DNA from 4 places in the Buttiauxella cochleicola genome. Region 1 is predicted to be linked to each of the others. Evidence: predicted binding sites of a transcription regulator. Region 1 holds the regulator's gene; each other region holds the start of a gene.
What was found. The regulator Fur, encoded in region 1, represses iron uptake genes when iron is present. The targets are predictions, from matches to a motif close to ATAATAATGAGAACNACTATCAA.

Region 1 (7,341 bases):
AAGAGGAATAATATATGCGTACGTTTAGTGGCAAACGTAGTGCACTGGCGCTTGCAATTGCAGGTGTCACGGCTCTTTCAGGACTGGTAGTCATCCCTCAGGCAAGCGCAGCAGGCTTTGTGGATGACTCAACTCTGACCGGTGGTGTTTATTACTGGCAGCGTGAGCGTGACCGTAAAGATGTTACGACTGATAAATATGAAACTAACCTTGCGCATTCCACCTGGAACGCCAATCTGGACTTCCAGTCTGGTTTCGCCGCTGACATGTTCGGTCTGGATATTGCGGCCTTTACTGCTATCGAAATGGCAGAAAATGGTGATAGCGGTCACCCTAACGAAATCGCATTCTCCTCTGTAAACAAAGCTTACGATGAAGATTTCTCCGGTGATAAAAGTGGCATTAGCCTTTATAAAGCCGCAGCTAAATTCAAATACGGCCCGGTTTGGGCGCGTGGCGGTTACATTCAGCCAACCGGCCAAACCTTGCTCGCACCACACTGGAGCTTCATGCCTGGTACTTACCAGGGCGCTGAAGCCGGTGCAAACTTTGATTACGGCGATTCTGGTGCGCTGAGCTTCTCCTACATGTGGACCAACGAGTATAAAGCTCCATGGCACCTGGAAATGGACAAGTTCTATCAGAATGACAAAAACACCAAAGTTGAATATTTACACTCTCTTGGTGCGAAGTATGACTTCAAAAATGATTTCATTCTCGAAGCGGCATTTGGGCAGGCTGAAGGCTACGTTGATCAGTACTTCACCAAAGCAAGCTACAAATTTGATATCGCGGGTAGCCCGTTAACAACCAGCTACCAGTTCTACGGTACGCGTGACAAAGTTTCTGATGGCAGCGTTAACGATCTGTACGATGGCACTGCATGGTTGCAGGCATTGACTCTTGGATACAGAGTTGGACAGGTTGATTTGCGTCTTGAAGGAACTATTGTGAAGGCCGATGGCCAGCAAGGTTACTTCCTGCAGCGTATGACCCCAACTTATGCATCTTCAAACGGTCGTCTTGATGTGTGGTGGGATAACCGCTCTGACTTCAACGCCAACGGTGAAAAAGCAGTATTTGCAGGCGCGATGTATGACCTGAGCAACTGGAACCTGGCCGGTTGGGCAGTGGGTGCTTCTTATGTGTACGCATGGGATGCTAAACCAAGCTCTAAACCAACCACTGACGGTTACTACGATGCGGATAATCGCCTGAAAGAATCTGCATACAGCCTTGATGCGTTGTACACCGTTCAGGATGGTCGCGCGAAAGGCACGCTGTTCAAACTGCACTTCACTCAGTACGACAACCATTCAGACATCCCAAGCTGGGGCGGTGGTTACGGCAACATCTTCCAGGATGAGCGTGATGTGAAATTCATCGTCATCGCACCGTTCACCATCTTCTGATTCGAATCCGGGCGTGAAAGCGCCCGGTTTTCTTAAGGATATCAAGCATGAAAAAAATCGTACTGACTATGGTGATGGCGTTAGGTTTGAGTGCGTGTGCGCAGCAGCAACCTAAAACGGCTCCGGAAGATACAAAACTAAAGCAAGCGTATAGTGCCTGTATTAACACCGCAGAAGGCAATCCGGATAAAATCCAGGCCTGCCAGAGTGTGTTAAATGTGTTAGGCCAGGAAAAAGAGCACCAGGAATTTGCGAAGAAAGAAACGGTGCGCACCCTGGATTACCAGAACTGCATCCAGGCAACTCGTACGGGTAATGACCAGGCGGTCAAAGCCAAGTGCGATAAAATCTGGCAAGAGATTCGTGCTAACAATAAGTAATCGCTGAATTCAGGCAATAAAAAAACCGGTGAGTTTGTTCACCGGTTTTTTTACATCTGGCATCTGAATCCGATGCCAAAATATGCAGATTACTTTTCGCTGATTTCGTGTGCGTTTTCGTCGGTACGGCAATCACCTTCAGCGCAGTGACCATAAAGGTACAGGCTGTGGTTAGTCAGACGAATACCATGACGAGATGCGATTTCACGCTGGCGGGCTTCAATTGAATCATCACTGAATTCAATAACTTTGCCACAATCCAGGCAAATCAGGTGGTCATGGTGATGCTGTTGTGTAAGTTCGAACACGGATTTGCCGCCTTCGAAGTTATGGCGAGTCACAATGCCTGCATCATCAAACTGGTTTAATACACGATAAACTGTGGCGAGACCAATCTCTTCGCCCATATCAATCAGACGTTTATATAAGTCTTCCGCACTGACGTGATGGTTCACCGGCCCCTGCAACACTTCAAGGATTTTTAATCGCGGAAGCGTGACTTTCAGGCCGGCCTTCTTTAATGCGGTATTGTTGTCAGTCATGCGGAAATTGTCCTGTTGCTTAACGATTCGCTCGGACTCAGGGTGAGCGTTAAGATGAATGCGTCTCATTATAGAACTGCCACTTCTAAATGGGAACCGCAAGTATTATGCATAATCAAGCTAAGAAATGGCGGTTGAGTCGCGATTTGATTGCCTTGTTAGCTATTTTGTCAGGAGTTCATTGTACAGGGACAAACTGAAAAGTTAAAAATTTGTAGCAATTATTTTAATCGGAAATAACTATCAATGTGGCGCAACCTAATAGTTGCGCCACATCTGGAATCAGGCGTTGATGATATCAGCCAGGTTCAGTTCTTCAGAAACTTGTTTGACCCACTTCTGAACACGTTCAGCAGTCAGTTCTGGTTGACGGTCTTCGTCAATCGCCAGACCAACAAAGTGGTCATCGTCTGCAAGACCTTTAGATGCTTCGAAATGGTAACCAGCAGTTGGCCAGTGACCGACGATTGCTGCACCACGCGGCTCAATGATGTCGCGGATAGTGCCTAATGCGTCACAGAAGTATTCTGCGTAGTCTTCCTGGTCACCGCAACCGAACAGCGCGACCAGTTTGCCATTGAAATCAACTTCTTCCAGAGTGGGGAAGAAATCGTCCCAATCACACTGGGCTTCGCCGTAATACCATGTTGGAATGCCGAGAAGCAGAATGTCGAAGCCTTCCAGGTCTTCTTTGCTGCTCTTAGCAATGTCATGCACCTCAGCAACATCTTTACCGAGCTGTTTTTGAATCATCTTCGCGATATTTTCGGTGTTACCAGTGTCGCTGCCGAAAAAAATGCCTACGATTGCCATGAGTAAAATAACCTCTTGATACTTAATGGTATGGTGGCTGCTATTTGGCCACAGATAGGGCAATCATAGCAGAACACTTCGTGGTGCGGAAACTGCTATCGCCCCGGTGTGCACAGACTGCAAAATTGCATACCAGGGCATAGCACTAAAACTAACTGAGATGTTGCTTCAGTTGTTCGAGAAGTATCTCTTCAATCAATTCACTACGACTGATATTGCGCGCTTCAGCCAACTGATTGAGAGCATCTACCGCATCGTTATTGAGCTTTAGCTCCACTCGCTTCAGGCCGCGTACTTTATCGCGCTTGAGCTGGTTGCGTTTGTTGATACGCAATTGCTCATCACGCGTTAGCGGATTGGTTTTTGGTCGCCCCGGGCGACGCTCGTCCGCGAACAGATCTAATGTAGTACGGTCCGTTTGTTCTTTTGCCATGATTAGACTACTGACAGGGAATTCAGGTGGCACGGAGCGGGGTGCTCTGGCGCAATTTAGCGCGCAATCATACATCAGCATGGCTTGCGCGCCAACGCGTTAGCCGCAACTTGCGGCCAGTCGGTTTGTTTTTAATCAGTTTGCTGCGGATTCGTCGATAAAACGATGGATTGCGCGCAAAACAGCATCAGGTTTTTCAGCATGAACCCAGTGACCGGCCCCGGCCACGACGTGCGCACGTGCCTGCGGGAACTGCGAAAGCAACTGGCTACGATGTGATTCATCAACATAAGGAGACGCCCCGCCGCGAATAAATAGCGCGGGTTCATTCCATGCAGGAATGTTTTCCCAGCCGACAATATTCTCATATTGGTCCCACAATACCGGCACGTTGAATTTCCATGCGCCATCGGCAAAGGATTTCAGCAAAAACTGGATGACACCTTCTTCATCAAGATGCTCGCGCATAACGGTCGCGGCCTGCTGGCGAGTTTTAACATCTGCCTCGGTAACTGCATTAATCGCAGCGAAAATTTCATCGTGGCGACGAACCTGATAATCCACTGGGGCAATGTCAATCAGCACTAGTTTATCAATACGTTCCGGGGCAATAGCAGTCAGTGCCATTGCCACTTTGCCACCCATTGAATGGCCAATAATAATGGCTTTTTCAATGCCATACTCGTCGAGCGTTTCAACCACATCTTGCGCCATCGCGGCGTAGTTCATCTCTTCGCTTCGTGGCGATAACCCGTGGTTGCGTAGATCGATTTGCAGTAAATCATGATCCTGCCCAAGGTCACGGGCCAGCACGCCCAGGTTATCAAGGCTACCAAAAAGACCGTGAATAAGGACGATGGGGGAATTACTAGTCGATTGTTGCGCAGTTTGCAGGCGAGCATTCAATTTCATGGCAAAGTTCTTTTTTTTTACTTCGTGTGGTTAGGGTATCATAACGGCATCCTGCCGCACTGCCGCAAATTTCCAGTTTAGTCTGACTTTGTGGTGTGACAAAAGCTTGGCGCTACCCGAGGTTGGGTTTTGTACTTATAATCCCAACAACTTGTATACCCGTCATACTTCAAGTTGCAGGGGTGTTGGCTGCACTCACAAACCCCAGTCACTTACTTTAGTAAGCTCCTGGGGATTTGCTCCCTTGCCGCCTACCTGTAACTCGAATTATTTGGGTCAATTCAGAAAAGATATCGCACTGGATTAAGATGAAAACAATTGAAGTTGATGACGAGCTCTATCGCTATATTGCCAGCCACACGCAGCACATTGGTGAAAGCGCGTCCGATATTTTACGGCGCATGTTGAAATTTACCGCCGGCCAAACTCCAGCTACACCAGCAACTACCGGTCAGACGGCGGCAACTGCTGCACCTGCTCCGGAAGCCAAACCCGTAAATAAAGCACGCGATCGCGTTCGTGCGGTTCGTGAATTACTGCTGTCCGATGAATATGCGGAGCAAAAGAAAGCGGTTAACCGTTTCATGATGGTGCTTTCAACTCTGTATACACTTGATGCTCAAGCTTTTGGTGAAGCGACTGAATCGCTGCATGGTCGTACACGTGTCTATTTTGCAGGTAATGAACAGACGTTGCTGCAAAACGGAAACCAGACCAAACCTAAGCATGTTCCAGGAACGCCATACTGGGTTATTACTAACACCAATACTGGTCGTAAATGCAGCATGATCGAACACATCATGCAATCAATGCAGTTCCCGGCGGAATTGATTGAAAAGGTTTGCGGCACAATTTAACACCTCGCGTCAGAAGGAAAGGCCAATGGCTAACCACCCTCGTGCAGGACAACCGGCACAACAGAGCGATTTGATTAACGTAGCCCAACTGACGGCCCAGTATTATGTACTGAAGCCTGAAGTGGGGAATAGCGAACATGCGGTGAAGTTCGGGACATCCGGTCACCGTGGTAGTGCGGCACGTCAAAACTTCAACGAGCCTCACATTCTGGCGATTGCTCAGGCGATTGCAGAAGATCGTGCAAAAAATGGCATTACCGGGCCGTGCTACGTGGGTAAAGATACCCACGCGCTGTCTGAACCTGCGTTTATCTCCGTACTGGAAGTGCTGGCTGCGAACGGTGTGGATGTCATTGTGCAGCAGGCGAATGGCTACACGCCAACGCCGGCTATCTCTCACGCCATTCTGACGCATAACAAAAATGGCGGTGCACTGGCAGACGGTATCGTTATTACCCCTTCACACAACCCGCCTGATGATGGTGGTATCAAATACAATCCACCAAATGGTGGCCCGGCTGATACTAATGTCACCAAAGTTGTTGAAGATCGTGCCAATGCATTGCTGGCCGCAGGTCTGAAAGACGTGAAACGTATCTCTCTTGATCAGGCGTGGAAAAGTGGCCACGTACAAGAGCAAGATCTGGTGCAGCCGTTTATTGAAGGGCTGGTGGATATCGTTGATATGGCCGCCATCCAGAAAGCGGGCCTGAAGCTGGGTGTTGATCCACTCGGTGGTTCCGGTATCGAATACTGGCAGCGCATCGCCAAACACTACAATCTGGATCTGACGATTGTTAACGATCACGTCGATCAAACCTTCCGCTTTATGCATCTAGACAAAGATGGCGCGATCCGCATGGATTGTTCATCCGAGTGCGCAATGGAAGGTCTGCTGGCGCTGCGTGACAAGTTCGACCTGGCTTTCGCCAATGACCCGGATTACGACCGCCACGGTATCGTCACTCCTGCAGGTTTGATGAACCCAAATCACTATCTTGCTGTTGCGATTAACTATCTGTTCCAGCACCGCCCGCAGTGGGGCAAAGATGTTGCCGTCGGTAAAACTCTGGTGTCTTCCGCGATGATTGACCGCGTGGTTAACGATTTGGGCCGCAAACTGGTAGAAGTTCCGGTTGGCTTCAAATGGTTTGTTGACGGGCTGTTCGATGGAAGCTTCGGTTTTGGTGGCGAAGAGAGCGCCGGGGCATCGTTCCTGCGCTTTGACGGTACACCATGGTCGACGGATAAAGACGGCATCATTATGTGCCTGCTGGCGGCAGAAATTACTGCTGTAACCGGCAAAAACCCGCAGCAGCATTACGACGAACTGGCTGAACGCTTCGGCGCGCCTAGCTACAACCGCCTGCAGGCTTCCGCCACTTCCGCACAGAAAGCGGCACTGTCTAAACTTTCCCCAGAAATGGTGAGCGCAAGCACCCTGGCGGGTGACCCGATCACCGCACGCTTAACGGCGGCTCCGGGCAACGGCGCATCCATCGGCGGCCTGAAAGTGATGACTAAAAACGGCTGGTTTGCGGCGCGTCCTTCCGGTACGGAAGATGCGTACAAAATCTATTGTGAAAGTTTCTTAGGCGCGGAACATCGCCTGCAAATTGAGAAAGAAGCGGTAGAGATTGTCAGCGAAGTGCTGAAAAATGCGAAGTAATTCGTAAAAGTGAAAAAGCGCCGCAAGGCGCTTTTTTTGTATGTGTCGGATGACGCTTCGCTAAAGCATAAATCGATAACCAATCCCCGTTTCCGTCAACAAATGCGCCGGGCGCGCAGGATCGTTTTCCAATTTCTGCCGCAAATGCCCCATATAAATCCGCAAATAATGGCTGTGTTCCACCGCGTTCGGCCCCCAAACCTGGTTGAGCAACTGGCGCTGCGTCAGCACTTTTCCATGGTTATTGATAAGCGTGGCGAGCAGGCGAAATTCAATCGGCGTGAGGTGGATTTCTGCACCATCGCGGGTAATGCGGCGGTTCG
Region 2 (7,341 bases), on a different contig from region 1:
CTGCCCAACGCGATTACCGTCGCGACCAACCAGCACGTAATCCACACCCCAGGTGTCGATGCCGATGCTGTCGATGGCGATGCCTTCGTCGCAGGCTTTTTGCAGGCCGGTACGGATTTCACCTTCAAGCGCATCGACGTCCCAGACGGTAGAACCATCGATCTGTTTTAAGCAGTTGGTAAAACGATGAATTTCACGCAGACAGATGCTGCGGGTTTCACGTTCAAAGCGTGCCAGCATGACACGGCCGCTTGATGCGCCCAGGTCTACCGCAACACTATGGCGTAGAGTCATTTTGGGGGTCCTTGCTAAATGAATTGCCCCCACTCTAAAAAGTTACGCTGTCGTGCACCTTCTCGACACTGACAGCGCCAATCAGCCGTTGGCAAAAAGGCAAAGGTGAACGTGAGTGATGTCACATATTCGTGTTTATCACCCCTAAAACTGCCCTGTGACGCCCTCCGCATTTCCTGATAATTCCCAGCCTTTCTTAAAAAACGAACAGTTTTTAGCTAGTTTCGTGTCGAAACTTTAAGGTGCTGATGAGAAGCGTTATCTACTATCGAGCTACTTTAAATGAGCCTGGGGGTAATGATGACGATATTGCATGGTTTTGATTTTTTCCCATCTGGACATTCATCCGTGGCGATTGAGCCGCGTTTACCCCAGCCCGCATTCCCGGAACACCATCATGATTTTTATGAGATTGTTATCGTAGAACACGGTACTGGAACGCATGTTTTTAATGGTCAACCGTATACGTTGAGCGGGGGCTCCGTCTGTTTTGTGCGTGACCACGACCGCCATTTGTACGAGCAGACCGAAAACCTCTGCCTGACCAATATTCTGTATCGTGCACCCGATGCGTTTTGCTTTTTGTCCGGGCTCGATAAGCTGCTGCCACAGGAGCAGGACGGCAATTATCCATCCCACTGGCGCGTGAACCAGCCGGTGTTGCAACAGGTTCGCGGTTTGATTGAAAAGTTTGAACAGATTGGTGAAGCAGCGGATACCCACGCCGTCGCTAACCGTGAAATTCTGTTTATGCAACTGCTGGTGTTGCTACGCAGAGGCAGCATGATGGAAGGTGCTACCAACTCGGAAGGCCGCTTAAACCAACTAATGGCGTGGCTTGAAGACCATTTCGCCGAAGATATATGTTGGGAGCAACTGGCCTCGCAATTCACCCTTTCCCTGCGCACGCTGCATCGTCAGTTAAAACAGCAAACCGGCATGACACCGCAGCGTTATCTCAACCGTTTACGCCTGATGAAAGCCCGGCACCTGCTGCGCCACGGCGAGGAGAGCGTAACGGATATCGCCTTCCAGTGCGGGTTTGGCGACAGTAACCATTTTTCGACGCTTTTTAAGCGCGAGTTTTCCTGGTCCCCGCGTGAGATTCGCCAGGGGCGCGACACACAACTTCAGTAATCGCGAAGGCAATCACCGTTTTTTTAGCCAAAAAAGCCAATACTTTCTGATTGTTCTGGTTTTGAGGTATTGCTGTGGCGGGTCATTTAGTTCTCAAAAAAGCAGATTTTTTCGCCTCCACCGTACAACCCGTAGCGGTGGCCGACCGCTATCCGCAAAACGTCTTTGCCGAACATACCCATGATTTCTGCGAGCTGGTGCTGGTGTGGCGCGGCAACGGCCTGCACGTACTGAACGACCGCCCCTATCGCATCACCTGCGGCGACCTGTTTTATATTCGCGCCGAAGATCGCCACAGCTACGAATCGGTTAACGGCCTGGTGTTGCATAACATTATCTATTGCCCGGAACGGCTGAAGCTCAACGTCGACTGGAGCGAACTGCTGGATAACGCGGCAGCTTCTGGAAAAGACCCGCGCTGGCGTTTGAGCAGCCACGGCATGGCGCAGGCACGCCAGTTAATTGGCCAACTGGAACACGAAAGCGTGAAGCCCGATGCGCTGTCGTTGTGTTTGACGGAAAGTCTGTTTCTGCAGCTGTGTATTCTGCTGCGTCGCCACCGTTACAAATCTCAGGATGCCGCCGGGCCAGACAGCAACGAAACCCTCGATTTATTGATGGCTGCGCTTGGGAAAAGCCTCAACACGCCTTTTGAACTATCGCAATTTTGCCAGCAGCATCAGCTGGCAGAGCGCTATTTGCGGCAGTTTTTCCGCCAACAAACCGGCATGTCCATCAGTCAGTATTTACGCCAGCTAAAGATTTGCCAGGCTCAGGATTTATTGCGCCATAGCGAGCTGTTGATTGGGGATATCGCCACACGGTGCGGCTTTGAGGATAGTAACTACTTTTCAGTGGTGTTTACGAAAGAGACGGGGATGACGCCACGGATGTGGCGTCAACGATACACGCTTCAATTGGATACCCTAAATAATTCAAGTTGCAGGTAGGCGGCAAAGGAACTTATCCCCAGGAGCTTACTAAAGTAAGTGACTGGGGTAAGTGAGTGCAGCCAACAACCCTGCGACTTGAAGTATGACGGGTATTACGCAGCCATACCAAGGCCGACGATGTTTGCCGCAATAATAATCACCACACAACCGATGCTCAGTACACCAACAGGCCTTCTACCTGCTGACTTCCACTCTTTCATGATCAAGCCGACCAAACCGCCGCACAGCACGTAGAAACTCATGTGCAACATCCAGCTCATGTAGTCGTATTGCGCAGGAATTTTGGCGTGGCCCCAGGCGTAGAAGAAGAATTGCAGATACCACATCAAACCGGCAAGGGCTGCGAAAAGCACGTTGCTGATGATCAGCGGTTTTGCCAGTGAGAAGTCGGCTTTTATCGACAAGCTCTGCATTTTGGCCAGACGAATGAAGCAGTAGCCAAGGTTAATTACCGCGCCGCCACCCATAATGATGACGTAACTCGGCAGCGCGACATACAGTGGGTCAACGCCCAATGCTGCTGCGGCTTCATGCATCGGTTTTGCGGCGTCCATCGCAAAAGACATACCCGCCGAGAAAATGCCGCACATTACCGCTAGTATCAGCCCTTTTTTCAGGTTGAACTCTTCGGCTTTAATGCCCATTTTGCGTTCTTTAAGTTGCCCTGCGCGGGTGACAATCGCCACGCCCACCAGTGCCACCAAAACGCCCAGCAGTGTCATGCGCCCGCCAGGTGTGCCGATTAAAACATCAAATTTTCCGGCAATAATTGGCGTCATTAACGTACCGACAATCAGCGTGATACCAATTGCGATGCCAATGCCCATCGACATGCCGAGATAGCGCATCGTCAGGCCGTAGTTAATGTTACCAATGCCCCACATCGCACCGAACAGGAAGACTGGCAGCAGGGTTGAAGCGTTAAACGAACCGTAGTAAGCCCAAAAATCAGGAAGCAAAATGTAGCTGACCAGCCATGGCAGGATTATCCACGAGACGAAACCGCCAACGGCCCACATGGTTTCCCATGACCAATGCTGTACTTTCTTAAAAGGGGCGTAAAAGCAGGCGGCGCTTGCAGCACCCACCAGATGCCAGATTATCCCCATTGTTATTGCGTTACTCATTTTCTATCCCTCTGTTTTAGCCAAAAACGCAGGGGTGACAACTGGCAACCCCAATGCCATTGAGTCTAAAGAGTGAACAATGGGCGAACCTTCCATGTACTGCCGCCGCAGGGGTAAAGCTGGCAAAATTCAGGGGGTAGGATTGATGGGAGTCACAGTTCTTTATATCCCTTCAACCTGTTTTTGTAGGGTGGATAAGCGGTACGCGTCATCCACCATTTCTCGGATTAACAGATTTTCACGCTCTGTACGCCAAGCAGCCAGGCGAGTTTTTCCAGAACCTCACCCTGATGCCCAAGACCAATTGCACAATGATGAGCTGGCCCGCCGAGGCACCATTGGGTGGTGAAATCACGAGCATTTAACGGGAAACGGTAGCGGCTGTTGGTGTTGCCGATATCCAGCACTTCGCCCGGCACGGCTTCACCTTCGGCGTACTGCAAACGCACACCGTTTTGTGCATCCTCAACAATAGAAAGGAAAGTTACCGGGCCGGGTTTCACCGTCATCTGAATCGACACGCCTTTGCCCGGTTTGCCGTGATAAACCGGCAGAGGAACAAGGCACACATCTCCTTCGGCCATTAGCGGATGCGCCGGGCCATCATGCCCCCAGAGCACTACATCATCTTTAAACTCAATGCCATAAGGTTCCGAAAACGAGCCACCCGCCCCCAGAAGTTGCTGGATTTTCATTGCCAGTACGTTTTTGATCTCATACTCCCCGGCGACCGGAACGCCGCGCTGAGTCAGCAGCGTGTTGCCGAGAATAATTGAAGTAATTATGTTCTCGTAAGCGTTGCCGTTGCGTCCTTCGTAGTAATAGGCCAGCGCGCCGAGGCGGTTGTTTTCGATGAGTTTGTCCATTGCACAGGCGGTTTGCACCGCGCGTTCCAGTTCGACCTTTTCACAAGACGGATCGATTTGCAGCGAGGATTCAACTTCCTGCCATTTTTGTGCGCAGGTCTCAGGCGTGACTTGCTCGCGATATTCCGCCAGTTCGCACATTTCAAGCGGTTTGAAACGCACGCCAAGTCTGGCACTCAGATTGGTCATGTTGCTGTAAACATCTACCATGCCATCGTAATAGTGACCCAGAACGCCCACCTGGCAAGCAGACAACCCTTTTTGTACTTCCAGCGCCTGTAGCCATTGCGAGGTTTGCTCCCAGACATAGTCATCACCTTGTAATGCACCAACGATAAGTTGATAACGAATACCTGCGCGATTAAATACGTTCGCCAACTCTGGTGCACTGCACGCCTGGCAATGAGCAAGCCACTCACCGGTACGTTGACCGCGATCGGTCATGTCACGGATTTTGGCGTAGGGCAAACCTGGCTCCGGTTGCAGCGCCAGGATAATCACCGGCTTATTTATTTTTTGCACCAGCGGCAGCACGGTTGAGCTAAGCGCGTAAGTGCTGATGTAAAGCACAATGGCATCGACCGGCTGGCTTTGGAGTTGCGTAGCAAACGTATCTGCATTGGCGACGCTATCAATCAGCCCACCGTTAATGACAGTGGCGTTAAGCGTTGTGAGGCGTTGGTCAATGTGCTGCAAATAGTCCGTCAGGCGTTGTTCGAGGCCCGAAAACTGTGGCCAGTAAGTATCAAGGCCAATACCGAAAAGGGCGATATTAAGCGACATAAGGATGCTCCTGCGTATGAAGAAACGCTGACTATCACCCTAATTTTTCCGTACTGCCTTTGCCGCAATGCCAGTTTCTGAACAGCGTGGCAAAAAACGATTTATCCACCTGACAACGCTCACATTTTCGCCATCATGCCAAAAAGTTATAACCTTATAAAAACTACGGCATTGATAATCATTTTCAATATCATTTAATTAACTATAATGAACCAACTGATTACGCGGCGTTAACAGCTTGTTCGCCGTTCGATAATATCCCTAAGACCTTCGAGTTACAGGAAGGCGGCAAGTGAATGAGTCCTGATGAGCTTAGTAAACTAAGTGATTCAGGTGAGTGAACGCAGCCAACGCATCTGCAGCTTGAAGGGGGACGGGTATAAATGGAGATGATGAATATGAGTTATACACTGCCATCCCTGCCTTACGCATACGACGCCCTGGAACCACATTTCGACAAACAAACGATGGAAATCCATCACAGCAAACACCACCAGGCGTACGTAAACAACGCGAATGCAGCGCTGGAGTCTCTGCCAGAGTTCGCAAGCCTGCCTGTTGAAGAGCTGATCGCTAAACTGGATCAACTGCCGGCAGACAAAAAAACCGTTCTGCGTAACAACGCAGGCGGCCACGCTAACCACAGCTTCTTCTGGAAAGGCCTGAAAACTGGCACCACTTTGCAAGGTGACCTGAAGGCAGCCATCGAGCGTGATTTCGGTAGCGTTGATAACTTCAAAGCTGAATTTGAGAAAGCAGCAGCAACACGTTTCGGCTCCGGCTGGGCGTGGCTGGTTCTGAAAGGCGACAAACTGGCTGTTGTTTCTACTGCAAACCAGGACAGCCCTCTGATGGGCGAAGCGGTCGCTGGCGTTTCTGGCTTCCCAATCGTGGGTCTGGACGTTTGGGAACACGCTTACTACCTGAAATTCCAAAACCGTCGCCCTGACTACATCAAAGCATTCTGGGATGTGGTGAACTGGGACGAAGCAGCAGCACGTTTTGCCGCTAAAAAATAAGTTGCATTGCAACTGACGAGAGGCGAGCCTGATGGCTCGCTTTTTTTATGTCTGTTGCAGGGAGGTTCAGATGCACTATTCGCTAAACGTTTATATCGGCAAAATTCGTGAATATCAGGGCAGTAGGCCGAGTGCTATCGCCAAATATCAGGTCGATGGTGAACTTAAACTCACCGAACTGGGCCTTGAAGGCGATCAGCAGGCTGAAAAAGTCATTCATGGTGGGCCGGATCGCGCGTTATGCCACTACCCACGTGAACATTATCTTCACTGGGCGCGTGAATTCCCCGAACAAGCTGAGCTTTTTACCGCTCCTGCCTACGGTGAAAACTTATCGACCGAAGGCCTGACAGAAAAAGATGTCTATATCGGCGATATTTTCCGTTGGGGAGAAGCACTGATTCAGGTCACGCAACCGCGCTCACCCTGCTTCAAGCTGAATTACCATTTTGGCATTAACGATATGTCTTCTTTGATGCAGGAAACAGGTTATTGCGGCTGGCTTTATCGAGTCGTAATGGCAGGAAATGTATCGACGGAATCACCGCTTGAGCTGGTTTCTCGCGTTAGTGATGTGACGGTCGCAGAAGCGATTGCGACAGCATGGCATATGCCATTTGATGATGAGCAGTATCACCGGTTACTTTCGGCTGCGGGGCTATCCGTGAGCTGGACACGGACCATGCAGAAACGGCGACTGCAGGGGAAGATCGAAGATAATTCCCGAAGACTTTTTGGGAAATAAACCCCAGATACGAAAAAACCCGCCGAGGCGGGTTTTTAAATTCTTAGCTTTGCTAACGTTAACCTTACAGGTTAGTTACGTTACCAGCAGCTGGGCCTTTAGCACCACTTTCGATGGTGAAAGACACTTTCTGGCCTTCGTCCAGAGACTTGTAGCCATCAATCTGGATAGCAGAGAAGTGTACGAACACGTCTTTTGAGCCATCGTCAGGAGTGATGAAGCCGAAGCCTTTGTCAGAGTTGAACCATTTTACGAGACCAGTCATTTTGTTAGACATAGATATTACCTTTTAAATTAAATTTGCCTTCCGGCGCAATTGGAATGTTTTACAGATTTTTTAAAGCGATAAAGGAAGGTAGATCACGTCGAAGGGTATCTATGATAACTCTTTGAGGACTGCGCTACTAAACTGCTTAA
Region 3 (7,341 bases), on a different contig from region 1:
AGCTTCAAGATGCGCTGCAATCCCTTGTGCTAGTGTGCCGCCTAATGAATATCCCATCAGATAGTACGGGCCATGCGGCTGCAGTTGACGCAGAGTTTGCAGGTGCGCTTCGCACACCTGAGCCAGGTTTTCTGCCTGCTGCATCGGGCCATACGGGCGCGGAGACTGAATGCCAGTTATCGACCAGCGCGGGTCGAGATAGCGCTGCAATACGCTAAATTGCCAGGCAAAACCAGACGCCGGGTGGAAGCAATAGAGCGTTGGCCCGGTGCTTTTACGCAGCGGCAGCACGGCATCAAACCCTGCCCGATTCGCTTCTTCTTCACCGCAATCTTTCGCCAGCATTTGCGCAAGCTGGCCGACAGTCGACGCCACCATCACTTGCCCCACAGTTACTGGCCTTTCAAGCATACGGCGTAGTTGAGCCGCGAGGCGCATCGCCAGTAATGAATGGCCGCCGAGGGCAAAGAAATCGTCATCTATCGAGTGAATTTCGCATCCCAGCAAATGGGCAAAAGCGTCAGCAATGGTGATTTCTAAAGAAGATTCCGGTGCGCGCCCTGTGCCACGTATCGCCAGTTCCGGCAACGGCAGCGCTTTTCTGTCCAGTTTGCCATTCGCGCTCAATGGGAAATCATCAAGCTGAATGAGCGCGACCGGCACCATGTGCGCCGGGAGCACGTTGCTCAATTGTTTACGCAGAGTGTCGACGGGCAAAACCTCGCCTGAAGCCGAGACCAGATAGCCCACTAGTTGGCGGGCATCGCCACCGCTTGCGGCCTCTTTATTGAGCACGCAGGCGTGCGTCACTGCCTGCGCCACATCCGGCAGCGCCTGCAAAGCGCGGTCAATGTCGCCCAATTCAATGCGTTGCCCACGAATTTTTAACTGATCGTCACTGCGGCCAAGGTATTCCACCGCGCCATTATCAAGCCAACGCGCCACATCGCCGGTACGATACATGCGCTCGCCCGCAGCAAAAGGATCGGCAACAAAGCGGCTGGCAGTAAGATCCGGGCGGGATAAATAGCCCTGCGCCAGTTGGATCCCGGTAAGGTAAAGATCACCTGCGATCCCGACAGGAACCGGGCGCATTGCCGAGTCCAGAATTCGCAGCCCGGTATTCCACACCGGCCAGCCAATCGGCACGCTGCTGCCTGAAACCTGTGCTAATTCCGCACCAAATGCCGGATACCAGCTCACGTCGACCGCGGCTTCCGTTGGCCCATAAAGGTTATGCAGTGGCACGTGGATGAGCTGTTCCCAATGGCGGCAAAGTTCTGTTGGCAGTGCTTCGCCGCTACAGAATACGCGTTTTAAAGTTGCGCATTTCGCCACCGCGTCGGCATCGGTTAGTGCCGCAACAAACGCCGCTAACATTGATGGAACAAAGTGTGTAGTAGTCACTCGATAACGAGCAAAAAGCTGCTGCAACGCCTCCGGGTCGCGGTGCGCTTCAGGTGGGGCCATAACCAGTTGTGCGCCAACAATATACGGCCAGAAAAATTCCCAAACGGACACATCAAAACTGCATGGCGTTTTCTGCAAAACCACATCGTCACCGTTTAACGGGTAGTGATTTTGCATCCACAACAGGCGGTTAACGATAGCCTGTTGCCCGACCATTACCCCTTTCGGGCGACCCGTGGAACCGGATGTGAAGATCACATACGCGGTATGTTCCGGGCGAGAGAGATTGTGAGTCTGCGGCGGCTTAAACGCTGTCAGCACATTTTGATAGCAGAAGGTTTGCAGGCCATGAACAGCACTAAAACGTGGTAACTGCTCTTGAGAAGTGAGCAACAAACGTGGCGCGGCATCTTCAAGCATCATGTGTAACCGGTCATCGGGGTAACCAGTATCCAGCGGCAACCAGGCGGCGCCAGCTTCCACAATGGCCTGCAACGCCAGGGATAAAAAGACCGAGCGAGGGAGTGCCACGGCAACCACATCACCCGGTTTTACGCCACGTAACAGCAGCTCACTCGCCAATGCCTGAACCTGTTCACGCATCTCGCGATAACTGAACTGGTGGTGTTCATCCGCTAACGCCGGAGCGTCTGGTGTGCGCTCCGCTTGCTGCGCAATGAGCTCGCTTAACGTTGTCGAAGGGACTGACGTCTGCGTAGCATTTACGCTTTCCAGCAGCGAGGTTTCGGATTCATGCAACAGTTGGGCATCTACGCATCGTAATGCAGGATTGGCCGCAAACTGGCGCAAAAGAAGCGGCAAGCGCGCAATATGCTGCTGCAAAGTTTGCGCATCGTAACGCTCGGCATTTGCCAACATCTCAAGGAAGAAGTCACCTTGTTCGCTGATGTAGAGCGCAATTTCCAGGTCGCGCACCGGGCCTGAAGCCAGTTGATGCGTGATGCCTTCAATACCATTGAAATCAAGCCGGTAATCGAACATTTTCAGGTTTATTACTGGGCCATACAGCGGTTCGCCATTTGCGATCAGCCCCAAATCGCGCTGGATTTGTTCAGCATCGTAACGCTGGTAACGGCGTATACCTTTCAGTTCTTTGGCGAGGTTTGTCGCAAGGCTGGCGAGGGTGTAGTCGGATTCAATACGTACACCAAACGGCAATACATTCAGCACCGGGCCGGTGGCACAAAGTGCGGCGGAACCCATGCGGCGCATAAAGATAAAACCGGCGGAATACTCATTGCGGCCACTTAAGCGCCCGAGCCACAACGCCACCAGTCCTAACGCCATATCGGCGGCTGTCAGGTTTTGCAGGCGGGCGTTTTCAACCAGTGCATGAAAATCTGCCGACTCAAAACGTAGCGTCTGGCGAATCAGTTTTGTGCTAACCCCTTGGCCAGTAAGCGGTTTGGTTGACAGAGTGGCAGGTGGTGGCAACTGTTTAGCTTTGCTTATCCAGAATGCAGAATCACGCCGCCAGGCATCCGTTTTGCGGTAATGCTCGTATTCTTCAACCACTTCGCTAAACGGAGTAAATGGCGTGGGTTCAGGCGCTTGGTTTTGGCACAAGTCGCTATAAATATTGGCAATTCGGCGGGTAATAGCGGTGAAACTAAAGCCATCGACAACTAAATGATGAAAACGTTGATACCAGAACCAGCGTGTGTTTGAGATTCGCAGCAGTTGATGATGGTAAAGCGGCTTACCGCAGGCAATGCGCAAATCCCCGTCGAGATCGTCGCGCATCATCGCTTGTGCGGTGGCGATCGGATCGATTTCATTGCGCAGATCAACGCAACAAGGGGCAACAAACGACGCGTTGGGGTCTATCCACTGCCGCGCTTCGCCGTCCACTTCGCTAAAGCGCATGCAAAGGGTATCGGCCTCTTTCATGCCTGCCACTATCGCCCGGCACAGTAACGCTTCGTTGAGTTCTCCATTTAGCTCAACATAGTGTGCCACGCTCCACATATTAGACTGTTGTGACAGCTGATCCGCCATCCAGATTCCGGGCTGTGCTGCTACAAGCGGCATGGTTTTGATCTGTTGTTCCAGTGCTGGCGTCATCATTGATTCACTCACCAATCACCTCTTCTTTTGCAAAGGAGGCGGGTTGAAGATCGCTCCAGTTGGCAAGCAACCAGCGGTTGCATTCATCGTTTGATGCGGGTTCACAAACCACCTGCCAGCCATCGGGCAATGCACAATGTTCCGGCCATAAGCTGAACTGTTGCTGCGCATTTTCAAGGATGAAAAAACGGCTCTGCAACGAGTCGAAAGGGTTACTGAATTCCATAGTTAACTCCGCTCTTTAAGGCGCTTTCCAAAGCCAGGCGAGACCGTCCAAAAGGCCACCTCGCCAGCAAAGCGCATCGTGCCCACCATCAACCTGACGGTAGAAAACAGCTCGCTGTGTTTGTTGTAGTAAGGGGTAAATTCTTTGATTAACTTGATAAATGAGAGGTTCTCTGACCCCTGCCTCAAGATAGATACGCAGCGCTTTTTCACACGCAAGCCCATCTTCCAATTGCCGTATCAACTGCCCGCCTTGCTGGTTGTTTTCACGACGTGGCCACCAGTAAGAACCTGACTGGCTCAGCACACAGCCAAATTGTTCAGGCCAGTGAAGTGCGGCATAAAGCGAGGAAAGCCCGCCAAAGCTTTGCCCGGCGACTACTGTGGTTTCAGGGTTTTCATTCCAGCGGGTAACCGTGCGCAGATGTGGCAGTAATTCTTCTTGTACTGCCAGCCAAAACTGCGCATTACAGGGCAGTTCATCACTGCGGGTTGCGTTGTCGATGACATCAATCAACACATAAACGGCGGGAGGTAATACGCCAGCATCAGTTTGAGCCTGAAGTGCAGACCACACTGGCATCCCTTCAACCCAGAATTGGCCGTCGAGCAAAATCGCCAACGGGCGCTGCTCTGGCTGGGCGTCACCGGTTGCAAAAATCCATACACTACGCTGGTTTTTCAGGCGCTCACTCAACCAGGAAATATGCTGAGGTGTGTGATACGGCGTGTCTGGTTTATCCCAACCGGCCTGCATTGGCGCATCAGGAAGATGGAGTGCTGACATCGGATGCCCTCGCCCACCGAGCCAGCTTTCAGGATTTAGCGGGTCGGCAATCGCAAGTGGCAACAGTTTTCGCCAACCTTCTCGCAGCGCCATGCGCTCCGGCACGATGCCTTCAAAAGCCTCTGCCGGGAAATCATCTTCGCTGTTTGTTGGAATGAGGCAATAACTGCCGCGCCATGTAGCAGTTAGCTGCGTTTGCCATTGCCAGACATCAGTTCCGGCAATGCGTTCGAGCGTTTGCGGACGCGAGCGTTGATGGTGATCTGTCACGCCCGTGATGTAAATCCAGACTCGCTTTATCGGTGAGGTTTGCTCGCAACCCTGGGGGTCACGCCACAAAAAAGTCACCTCACACAAACCGTCATTTTCACAGGTAACGGCGGGGATCCCTTGCGCCTGTTTTTCCTGCCACCAGCTCTCACTTCCTGTCAGCAAATTCGTCACTCGAACATAACCTTATGAAATTATTGATAACGGTCAATAATCTTGAAATATATTGATAATACTATTGATAATTATTTGCATTTGCAATAGCGTATTTCCGCGCTTTGGGCTACCAGCTTCCTGGTGCAAAAACAATTAATTGCCGGACTTGAACGCACGATTCCCTCATTTCGGGGCTGTTGCAGACAGTTTCGGTATCGCTTCGTAACATCCATGCTGCGCCCGATCCCTCTGGGAATGGAATGACACCGGGCCCAGCGGAAAAGCAGGCCGCCATAATGAATAAGAAAATTAACTATTCCCTCGCAATGCTAATCAATCTGGGAATATACGGTGTTGCAGCACCTGTCTTTGCGGCAGAGCAAGCGGCACCAGCAACGGCTCAGACCGCTGCTGCCAACAATGACGACACACAAAATCACGCTGAAGAAGACACTTTGATTGTTACCGCCGCCGCGCAAAACTTGCAGGCACCAGGCGTTTCAACCATCACCGCTGAAGAGCTGAAAAAACGCCCACCAGCGCGTGATATTTCCGAAATCGTCCGCACTATGCCAGGCGTTAACCTGACCGGTAACTCCACCAGTGGCCAACGTGGCAACGGCCGCCAGATCGATATTCGCGGTATGGGTCCGGAAAACACCTTGATTCTTATCGATGGCAAACCGGTCACCAGCCGCAACTCGGTAAGACTTGGCTGGCGTGGCGAACGTGATACACGTGGCGATGCAAGCTGGGTACCACCTGAAATGGTCGAGCGTATCGAAGTTATTCGTGGCCCGGCCGCAGCGCGTTACGGTAACGGTGCGGCAGGTGGTGTAGTCAATATCATTACCAAAAAAGGTACCGGCGAATGGCATGGTACCTGGAACACTTATCTCAATGCGCCTGAGCATAAAGACGAAGGCTCCACTAAGCGCACCAACTTTAGCCTGAACGGCCCACTGGGTGGGGATTTCAGCTTCCGGCTGTACGGCAACCTCGATAAAACTCAAGCCGATGCCTGGGACATCAACCAGGGCCATCAGTCTGAACGTACCGGTATTTATGCCGATACCCTGCCAGCCGGGCGTGAAGGGGTAATTAACAAAGATATCAACGGCGTCGTGCGTTGGGACTTCGCACCAATGCAATCTCTGGAACTGGAAGCGGGTTACAGCCGCCAGGGCAACCTGTATTCCGGCGATACCCAGAACACCAATACCAACCAAATCGTGAAAGATAACTATGGCAAAGAGACTAACCGCCTCTACCGCCAGAGCTACTCCATGACCTGGAATGGTGGTTGGGACAGCGGCCTGACGACCAGCAACTGGGTGCAGTACGAACACACCCGCAACTCACGTATGCGTGAAGGTCTGGCCGGTGGCACCGAAGGGATTTTCTCCAGTGATAAATTCAGCGATATCGATCTGAGCGATGTGCTATTGCACAGCGAAGTGAATATCCCGATTGATTTCGTGTTTAACCAAAACCTGACGCTGGGCACCGAATGGAACCAGCAAAAGATGAAAGATTTGTCATCGAACGGTCAAACCTTTATGGGCGGCCCAATTCCAGGTTCGAATAGCACCAACCGTAGCCCATATTCTCAGGCAGAGATCTTCTCACTGTTTGCTGAAGACAATATGGAGCTGACCGACAGCACTATGTTGACTCCGGGGCTGCGCTTTGATCATCACAGCATCGTGGGTAATAACTGGAGCCCATCTCTGAACCTGTCTCAAGGTTTGGGTGATGACTTCACCCTGAAAATGGGTATTGCTCAGGCATATAAAGCACCGAGCCTGTATCAAACCAACCCGAACTACATCCTCTACAGCAAAGGCCAGGGTTGCTACGCAAGCGGCACCGGCGTGGGCTGCTATATGATGGGTAACGAAGACCTTAAAGCTGAAACCAGCGTCAACAAAGAGATCGGTCTTGAGTTCAAACGTGACGGCTGGCTGGCAGGTGTCACCTGGTTCCGCAACGATTATAAAGACAAAATCGAAGCGGGTTACGCACCAATCGGCCAGACTTCTTCTGGCAAAACCAAAACCGATATTTACCAGTGGGAAAACATTCCTAAAGCTCTGGTAGAAGGGCTGGAAGGCACGTTAAACGTACCGGTTTCCAATACGGTGAACTGGACGAATAACATCACTTACATGCTGGAAAGTAAGAATAAAGAGACCGGCGAGCGCCTGTCCGTTATTCCGGAATATACGTTAAACTCCACCCTGAGCTGGCAAATTCGCCAGGACATCTCTGTGCAATCGACCTTTACGTGGTACGGCAAACAACAGCCGAAGAAGTACAACTACAAAGGTTTGCCTGCAACGGGAACAGAAACCAACGAAGTTAGCCCTTATAGCATTGTTGGCCTGAGTGGGACCTGGGATGCC
Region 4 (7,341 bases), on a different contig from region 1:
ATGCGCATTTTACAGGGAGTCGGTGGAGCGCTAATGGTGCCTGTCGGGCGGTTGGCTGTGCTGCGTACAACCCCTAAACATTTACTGATCACCGCGATTGCCACTCTCACCTGGCCCGCCCTGGTTGCCCCCATTATTGGCCCACCATTGGGCGGATTTATCACCAGCTACGCCTCGTGGCGTTGGATTTTCTATATCAACTTGCCACTTGGGTTAATTGCCATGGCGCTGGCGTGGCGATTGATTCCCGATATTCATGACGACGACCGTCGTCCATTTGACGGCATTGGTTTTACCGGCACTGCGGTGGTAATGATTAGCCTGGTGTACGGCCTGGAAATGCTTGGGCAATCGCAAATTAATGTGCTGCCAACTGTGAGCTTGCTGGTATTAGGTGCAGCGGCGCTGTGGTTCTCACTGTGGCACTTTAAACACGCTAAGCATCCGATGATTCGCCTTGATGCTTTAAAGGTGCAGACCTTTGGTGTGACGATGTATGGAGGCTCTTTATTTCGTACATCCATCAGCGCAGTGCCTTTTTTATTGCCGTTACTATTCCAGGTCGGTTTCGGAATGGATGCTTTTCATTCGGGTTTACTGGTGCTGGCAGTCTTCGCCGGAAATCTCGCGATGAAACCTGCAACGACATCATTAATTCGCGCATTAGGGTTCAAGAAATTACTCATTATTAACGGCCTTCTGAACGTCGCTTCTCTGCTGGCTTGTGCGTTTCTTACCCCGCACACCGCAATATGGGTGACCATAGCGATACTCTTCTTTGGCGGGATGTTCCGTTCGATGCAGTTTACAGGCATAAGCACCCTCGCCTTTTCAGATGTGCCATCCACGCAAATGAGCTACGCCAACACGCTATTTAGTACCGCAACGCAGCTTTCTGTAGGGCTTGGGATTACGCTTGGTGCGATAGGGATTCGTCTGGGGGAGAAAGTCAGCCAGTGGCTCGATTTAACCGCAATCCCTGGCATTTCTATTAAGATTTCGTTTGTGATGATTACGCTCATTTGCCTGGCAGGTTTGTTTGACCTGCTGCGTTTACCACACAATGCGGGCAGCAGTGTGTCGAAAAAACACTAACCCGGTCGCTGGCCTCAATTACACTTAACGATAGGTCAGGTGTGTGAGGCCACTATGAAACGCTTATCGATATACTTACTTATGATGTTGTCACTGATAGGGTCTCAAGCTTTTGCTGTTGAGATCCAACCTCTTAACAACCCTTCTTTGCATAACCCTTACCCAAAAACCAGTGCTGTGCAGCGAGACTGGCCGGAGATGATGCCGGAGCAAGGAATAAACAGTAAACATTGGGATGAGCAGCATATGGCTGCCGAACATCAAAGATGGCCACAAGAGCCAGTTCCACATTTTAGCGGGCGAATCGAAGGATGGCGCTAAAAGCGCCACGAGTTAAAGCGGTGTTGGCACAAAAAATACGGCCAGCAAAGGCTGGCCGTAAGCATGACTAAAAGAGATTAAGCAAGGATTTCGCGTACGAACGCTTCAATCTCTTTGTTCTGGCAGTTTTCGAAGAAACATTTCTGGAAGCGTTCGCCGGTCACCGCGGTTTTCACCAGTTCACGGTCGATAGAACGCAGGGTATCCAGGTAGTTTTCTTTAACAACTGCAGCTTTAACCTGGTTCAGGATACCGGCGTTACGAACCTGTGGTTCTTTACGCTCAATCGGGTAGCCTTCGCCTTTACGGCCAGTAAATGCTTTTTCAAACATGTAACGAACGTTGAGCTCAGCACCCCAGCCGAAACCTTTAGCGAATGCCAATGACAACGCGTTACCGTTGTTGATTTGTGAGAACAGGAAAGCATCAGCAGGATCCAGGCAGTAGCCACAAACCACACCTGGGTGGATGTTCAGAGACATCATTGCGCCCTGACCTGTGCCGCAACCGGTCACAACGAAATCTACAGCTTTAGAGTTCAACAGGATACTGGCCATAATACCGAGGTGGATGTAGGTCAGGTGGTGATCCTGCTCATCGCTCATACCTACGTTGTAAACCGGGTACTCTTTCTCAGCAGCAACCGCTTGCAACTCATTAAGAATGATTGCATTTTTGCCAGCCTGACTGTTTTCCATCATCAGTGCTATTTTCATTTCCGTCTCCTGATTGGGTCACGGGATTTCCCGCGGTGAATAGCTTTGGTATGTACTAACGATACTAGCTCACAAACACACTTTCAAATTTAATGAAATTTTGTTTTAAAAAATTAAGGTGCGCTCACACTTCTGCATTCGACTGAGAGCATTCCCACATTTTCAGGCGGGTTTAGCGATGCGGAACATCGCCACAATATCGTTAAGCTGGTGCGCTTGTTTTTCCAGCTCCACTGACGACAGTGCAGATTGATGAACCAGATTGACGTTTTGCTGAGTGACCGCATCCATCTGTCTTACCGCAACCCCCACCTGCCCAATACCCTGGCTCTGCTCACCCGAAGCATTGGCAATATCTCCCATAATATTGTTCACTTGAGTGACCGCATTCAGAATCTCACCCATCGCTTCCCCCGCCTTCTTCACCTGTTCAGAACCAGTATGAATGTTATCTACGGACTCTTTGAGCAAGGTTTCTATCTCTTTCGCCGCCACTGCACTACGTTGCGCGAGATTACGCACTTCACTCGCTACAACGGCAAAACCTCGCCCTTGCTCACCGGCCCGTGCTGCTTCAACGGCCGCATTTAACGCCAGGATATTGGTCTGGAAGGAGATGCTGTTAATCACGGTCGTAATATCGACAATTTTGTGAGAGCTACTGGTTATCGTCTCCATCGTGGTCATCACTTTTTTCACCGACTCCCCGCCGTTAACTGCCGTCTTAGTCGCATTTTTTGCCAGTACGCTCGCATGGCTGGCATTTTCCGCATTCAGCGTAACCGTGCTGCTCAATTGCTCCATGCTGGCAGTCGTTTCTTCTAACGCTGCGGCGAGTTGCTCAGAACGAGAAGACAATTCGTTGTTCACCCCAGCCACTTCCGTGGCATTTCCGCGAATGGTGTGGGCACTGGAACGAATATTAGAAACGGCTTTTTCCCAATTCGACTGCATTTTTTGGATCGGTGAAACCATCAAACCAATGCAGTTACTGCCTAAATCAGGTAATTGAGTTTCGAGTTCACCACGCGCAAGAATATGCATATGTGCGCGAATATTCTCGACCGGTTTCACCAGGCAGAAATAAAGATAGCGTTCAGTTAACAAGGTAATGGCAATGCTTGCTAACACCGAAGCCCCGAGCAAGAAACGAACGATACCGATCCACTTTTCTTGTTGCGCATTCAGTACCAGGTTTTGCTGCAAATCATGTAAAAACCACAGCGCTAGTCCGGAAACACCCAGCCACGCCACTGACGAGAAGATCAGTATCAGCACCACCATGACGCGGATTTTGATATTACGAATAAACCTCATGTTTTGTATTTTCCTGGTGAAATAATAAAAAGTATTTCCTGCACCAGCTGTAGTCACCTCAGCTCCGTTTATTCGGTTTTTGTATACCAATACTGAGAGTAGACCGTGCATTACCAGTATTGTCGGCACGATTCAGCCAAACTTGATGGCAGTTATGATCAAAATTTAATCACCTTACAAATGTTGGTGATGCCCATTTTCAAGATTATGAAGTACTAAAATTTATGTTAGGAAAATCCATTTACATCGCCCTAATTGAAATTAAACAGCTTTATGCTGTTGGTCATTTTTCATTTTTGTGCGTGCTAAAATCATTAAAAAGTCATTCGAGCATCAGCATAATGAAAACTGTTTATTTAATTTTAGCCACGGCGTTATTAGCTGGATGTACGGTGAATAAAACGCCTGTGCCCGTAAAAAGCAGTGAAGTGGTGGGCGTGGTTCGTCTGGGATTTGACCTCGCGCCATTACAAACGGCAAAAGTGGATACTTATGTTGCGCAATCTGCAGCCAGCCACCAATGCCAGCAGTGGGGTTATATCGCCGCATATCCTTACGGAGAGCCAATCAAAACCTGTAGCGTGACCAGTGGCGCTGTGTGCCTGAGCCAAAAAGTGACGCTTGAGTACCAGTGTCGCGGTGTGGGAATGGAGCGGTATCTGAAAGATGAGAGTGTCGTTCAATAATAGAACAATTATCTTTACGTCATTAACATTAGGGTTGGCTAAGATTTATCTTCTGACCCATAAATAAACAGTAATAATTCTTATTTTCAGAACGAATTAATTATAAAAAAGAAATAATATTAACAACCATTCTCATTACAATAATATAATTAACAATTCCTTTGCATTCTAGAAATAATAAAATTAAAGTAGCGACATTGTTAAATATACATTCTTGTGGAGCACACCATGCTAAAAGCTGAAATGATCGAAAAACTTAACGAACAAATGAATCTTGAGCTTTATTCCTCCCTGCTTTATCAACAAATGAGTGCCTGGTGCAGCTACCATAGCTTTGAAGGGGCTGCCGCTTTCCTGCGTCGCCATGCTCAGGAAGAGATGGAGCATATGCAGCGTCTGTTTGCTTACCTGACTGACACTGGAAGCTTGCCACGCATTAATGCGGTCCCGGCACCAGACCATGATTACTCATCTTTAGATAACCTGTTTAACGCCACTTACGAACATGAGCAGTTAATTACGCGCAAGATTAATGAATTGGCTCATGCTGCGATGACATCTCAGGATTATCCAACTTTTAACTTCCTGCAATGGTATGTTTCTGAGCAGCATGAAGAAGAGAAGCTGTTCAAGTCCGTACTGGATAAATTAAGTCTGGTTGGAAAAAGCGGTGAAGGTCTGTATTTCGTAGATAAAGAGCTTTCTACCCTCGATACTCAAGCTTAATAAAATATTTCCGGCAAGTATATTTTGCACTTGCCGGTTCTCCTTAGCTAAAACTCTCTCTCCCCTCTGTCATTCCTGACAATCACTTTTCTGCTACAAACCTTACACTGTGGCGGATATCAGTTAAGCGTCTATACTCCAAATCAGCACCTTCTTATGGCAGTTTTTCTATGGCTACTTGCTGGGTGCAATGAACTGCTCCACACATAAATTGTTAAGCATTATTTATAATAATAAGCGTCATGTTTTTCCTGTTATTTGCAATAACTAATATGGACAATATGATAAAATGTTAAGCAAAAACAACAAATTAATTAGAAAGCTATTTTTCCATGAATCATGGGATATTATGATCATCAAAAATAACTCTCATTCTTTCCCTGACAACACCCTGGATATTCTAAATAATTCACAAGCAAAATTACTTAAGAAAAAATATACCTTCCAGGCAGATCCTTTTATTATAGAGAAAGATAATAAACTCTACCTTTTCTATGAAGCACTTAGCTTTCTAAATTCTAGAGGCATTCTCAGATGTCGGGTTCTTGACGATAATCTTAATGAGATTCAGGATATCAAACTAGAAGGGTTTGATGAGTTAAAGTGCCATTTATCCTTCCCATATATTTTTTATCTTAACGATAATCTGTTTATGATTCCGGAGTCTTCGGAGCGAAAAGAAGTGATACTCTTCCAATCCACTGAGTTTCCCACTCACTGGAAAAAGGTAAAGGTGCTAATTTCTGACGCTGAATTTACCGATAATATATTCTTCACTCTAGATAATACCTGTTACCTCATTTCTACCACGCTGAAAAATGAGATGATTATTCATACAGCAGATCAAATCCTCGGTGAGTGGAAAAAAATAAACCCGTTTTTAAAACTGTGCAACCACCATCACCGTGGGGCCGGCGCTTCTTATTTTATCAATGATAAGAAATATATCCTCACTCAAGAATGCACGGCTGACTCTTACGGAAAATCCATTTTTATCAAAGAATTAACCAACCTCAACCCACTGATTTTTGAAGAAAAATTGGTGGCGCACGTTACACCTGAAATCAACCAAAGCGCAGGTATTCACACGTTAAACTTTTCGAATAACCATCTTGTTTATGACACCAAAAATTGGGTATTCAGCCTTTTATCTCCTTTAAAAAAGGTTCTATTTAAGGCTTGGGTTAAATACCGTAAAAATCGTTTGCCTGAATAAACATAAGAACAACCCGTCGACCGGTGCTACGCTTTCAATAGTTGACAGTAAATTAAGCACCTAATACCACACTAGTTTTGTAATATTTATCTGGAGATATTATGGCAATTCTTGTAACCGGTGGTGCTGGATATATAGGCTCACATACTGTATTGGCTTTACTTGAAAGGGGTGATGACGTCATCGTTATCGATAATCTCTCTAACTCATCTCAAGAATCTTTAGACCGGGTTGCAGAGTTAACAGGAAAAAAAACAACTCTCTATGTTGCTAATATTTTAGATAAGAATGTTTTGAGAACTATTTTTTTAAAACATGCGATTACTGATGTGATTCATTTTGCTGGTTTAAAATCTGTTGGCGAGTCAATTAAAAAACCACTGGAATATTATGAGAATAATGTTTCTGGGACAATAGTGTTACTTAGTGAGATGCTAAATGCCGGTGTTAATAGCCTCATTTTCAGTTCATCTGCCACCGTCTATGGGAATCCCGAAAAAGTGCCGTTGAGTGAAGATTGCCGGACCGGTGGAACCACAAACCCTTACGGCACATCCAAACTGATGGTTGAGCAGATTCTGCGTGATTTCTCCCTCGCACAACCGGAGTTTCGCATTACCTGTTTGCGCTATTTCAATCCGGTTGGTGCTCATCAATCGGGGCGAATTGGCGAAGATCCTAACGGTATTCCAAATAATCTGGTTCCCTATATTTCGCAAGTGGCAATCGGCAAACTCGAATATCTGTCGGTATATGGCAATGATTACCCTACACCTGACGGCACAGGCGTTCGCGATTATATCCATGTGCTGGACTTAGCAAGTGGTCATCTGGCGGCATTGGATCATCAAAACAAGGATTCATCTTTTAAAGCGATTAATCTGGGTACTGGTGTGGGTTATTCCGTCATTGACCTTATTGAGGCATTTGAAAAAGCATCTCAGACAAAGATTAACTATAAGTTTGTGGAACGCAGGGCCGGTGATATTGCGGAATGCTGGTCAGATTCATCTTTAGCAAAACAATCATTGGGATGGCAGGCCACGCGAACGATTGATGAGATGATGCGTGACACCTGGAACTGGCAGAAAAATAATCCGAATGGTTACAGTTCTTAGTATGGCGGGACCCATGAATGGGCCAAGTATTACCAACGCATATGCAGCTCGAAGTATGACGGGTATTTACACTCTGAGTCTGTCTTTCCAGACTCAGAGCCAATTAATTACTGACATTTAACTTAGAAATCCGATACCAGCTATCA

Region 2: sodA (superoxide dismutase [Mn]) is a predicted target of Fur. The motif match lies at 5,332-5,354, and genes of this name have one in related genera.
Region 3: fes (enterochelin esterase) is a predicted target of Fur. The motif match lies at 5,013-5,035, and genes of this name have one in related genera.
Region 4: ftnA (non-heme ferritin) is a predicted target of Fur. The motif match lies at 4,249-4,271, and genes of this name have one in related genera.

What each region holds. Positions count from the first base shown of each region.
Region 1 covers NZ_JAJSOU010000007.1:282,522-289,862, reverse strand. The annotation lists gene chiP (chitoporin ChiP) at 15-1,412, shown strand; gene chiQ (ChiQ/YbfN family lipoprotein) at 1,460-1,792, shown strand; gene fur (ferric iron uptake transcriptional regulator) at 1,882-2,334, opposite strand; gene fldA (flavodoxin FldA) at 2,617-3,147, opposite strand; gene ybfE (LexA regulated protein) at 3,299-3,580, opposite strand; gene ybfF (esterase) at 3,716-4,492, opposite strand; gene seqA (replication initiation negative regulator SeqA) at 4,801-5,349, shown strand; gene pgm (phosphoglucomutase (alpha-D-glucose-1,6-bisphosphate-dependent)) at 5,375-7,018, shown strand; gene kdpE (two-component system response regulator KdpE) at 7,079-7,341, opposite strand, start outside.
Region 2 covers NZ_JAJSOU010000002.1:147,486-154,826, forward strand. The annotation lists gene rhaB (rhamnulokinase) at 1-294, opposite strand, end outside; gene rhaS (HTH-type transcriptional activator RhaS) at 595-1,431, shown strand; gene rhaR (HTH-type transcriptional activator RhaR) at 1,506-2,381, shown strand; gene rhaT (L-rhamnose/proton symporter RhaT) at 2,477-3,511, opposite strand; gene LVQ79_RS02995 (L-fucose/L-arabinose isomerase family protein) at 3,739-5,160, opposite strand; gene sodA (superoxide dismutase [Mn]) at 5,559-6,179, shown strand; gene yiiM (6-hydroxyaminopurine reductase) at 6,250-6,924, shown strand; gene cspE (transcription antiterminator/RNA stability regulator CspE) at 6,989-7,201, opposite strand.
Region 3 covers NZ_JAJSOU010000003.1:249,521-256,861, reverse strand. The annotation lists gene LVQ79_RS05490 (enterobactin synthase subunit F) at 1-3,462, opposite strand, end outside; gene LVQ79_RS05485 (MbtH family protein) at 3,503-3,724, opposite strand; gene fes (enterochelin esterase) at 3,740-4,954, opposite strand; gene LVQ79_RS05475 (TonB-dependent siderophore receptor) at 5,233-7,341, shown strand, end outside.
Region 4 covers NZ_JAJSOU010000006.1:72,656-79,996, reverse strand. The annotation lists gene LVQ79_RS09765 (MFS transporter) at 1-1,095, shown strand, start outside; gene LVQ79_RS09760 (RpiB/LacA/LacB family sugar-phosphate isomerase) at 1,494-2,132, opposite strand; gene LVQ79_RS09755 (methyl-accepting chemotaxis protein) at 2,295-3,449, opposite strand; gene yecR (YecR family lipoprotein) at 3,842-4,135, shown strand; gene ftnA (non-heme ferritin) at 4,364-4,861, shown strand; gene LVQ79_RS09740 (glucosamine inositolphosphorylceramide transferase family protein) at 5,151-6,077, shown strand; gene galE (UDP-glucose 4-epimerase GalE) at 6,179-7,195, shown strand; gene LVQ79_RS09730 (DUF4832 domain-containing protein) at 7,299-7,341, opposite strand, start outside.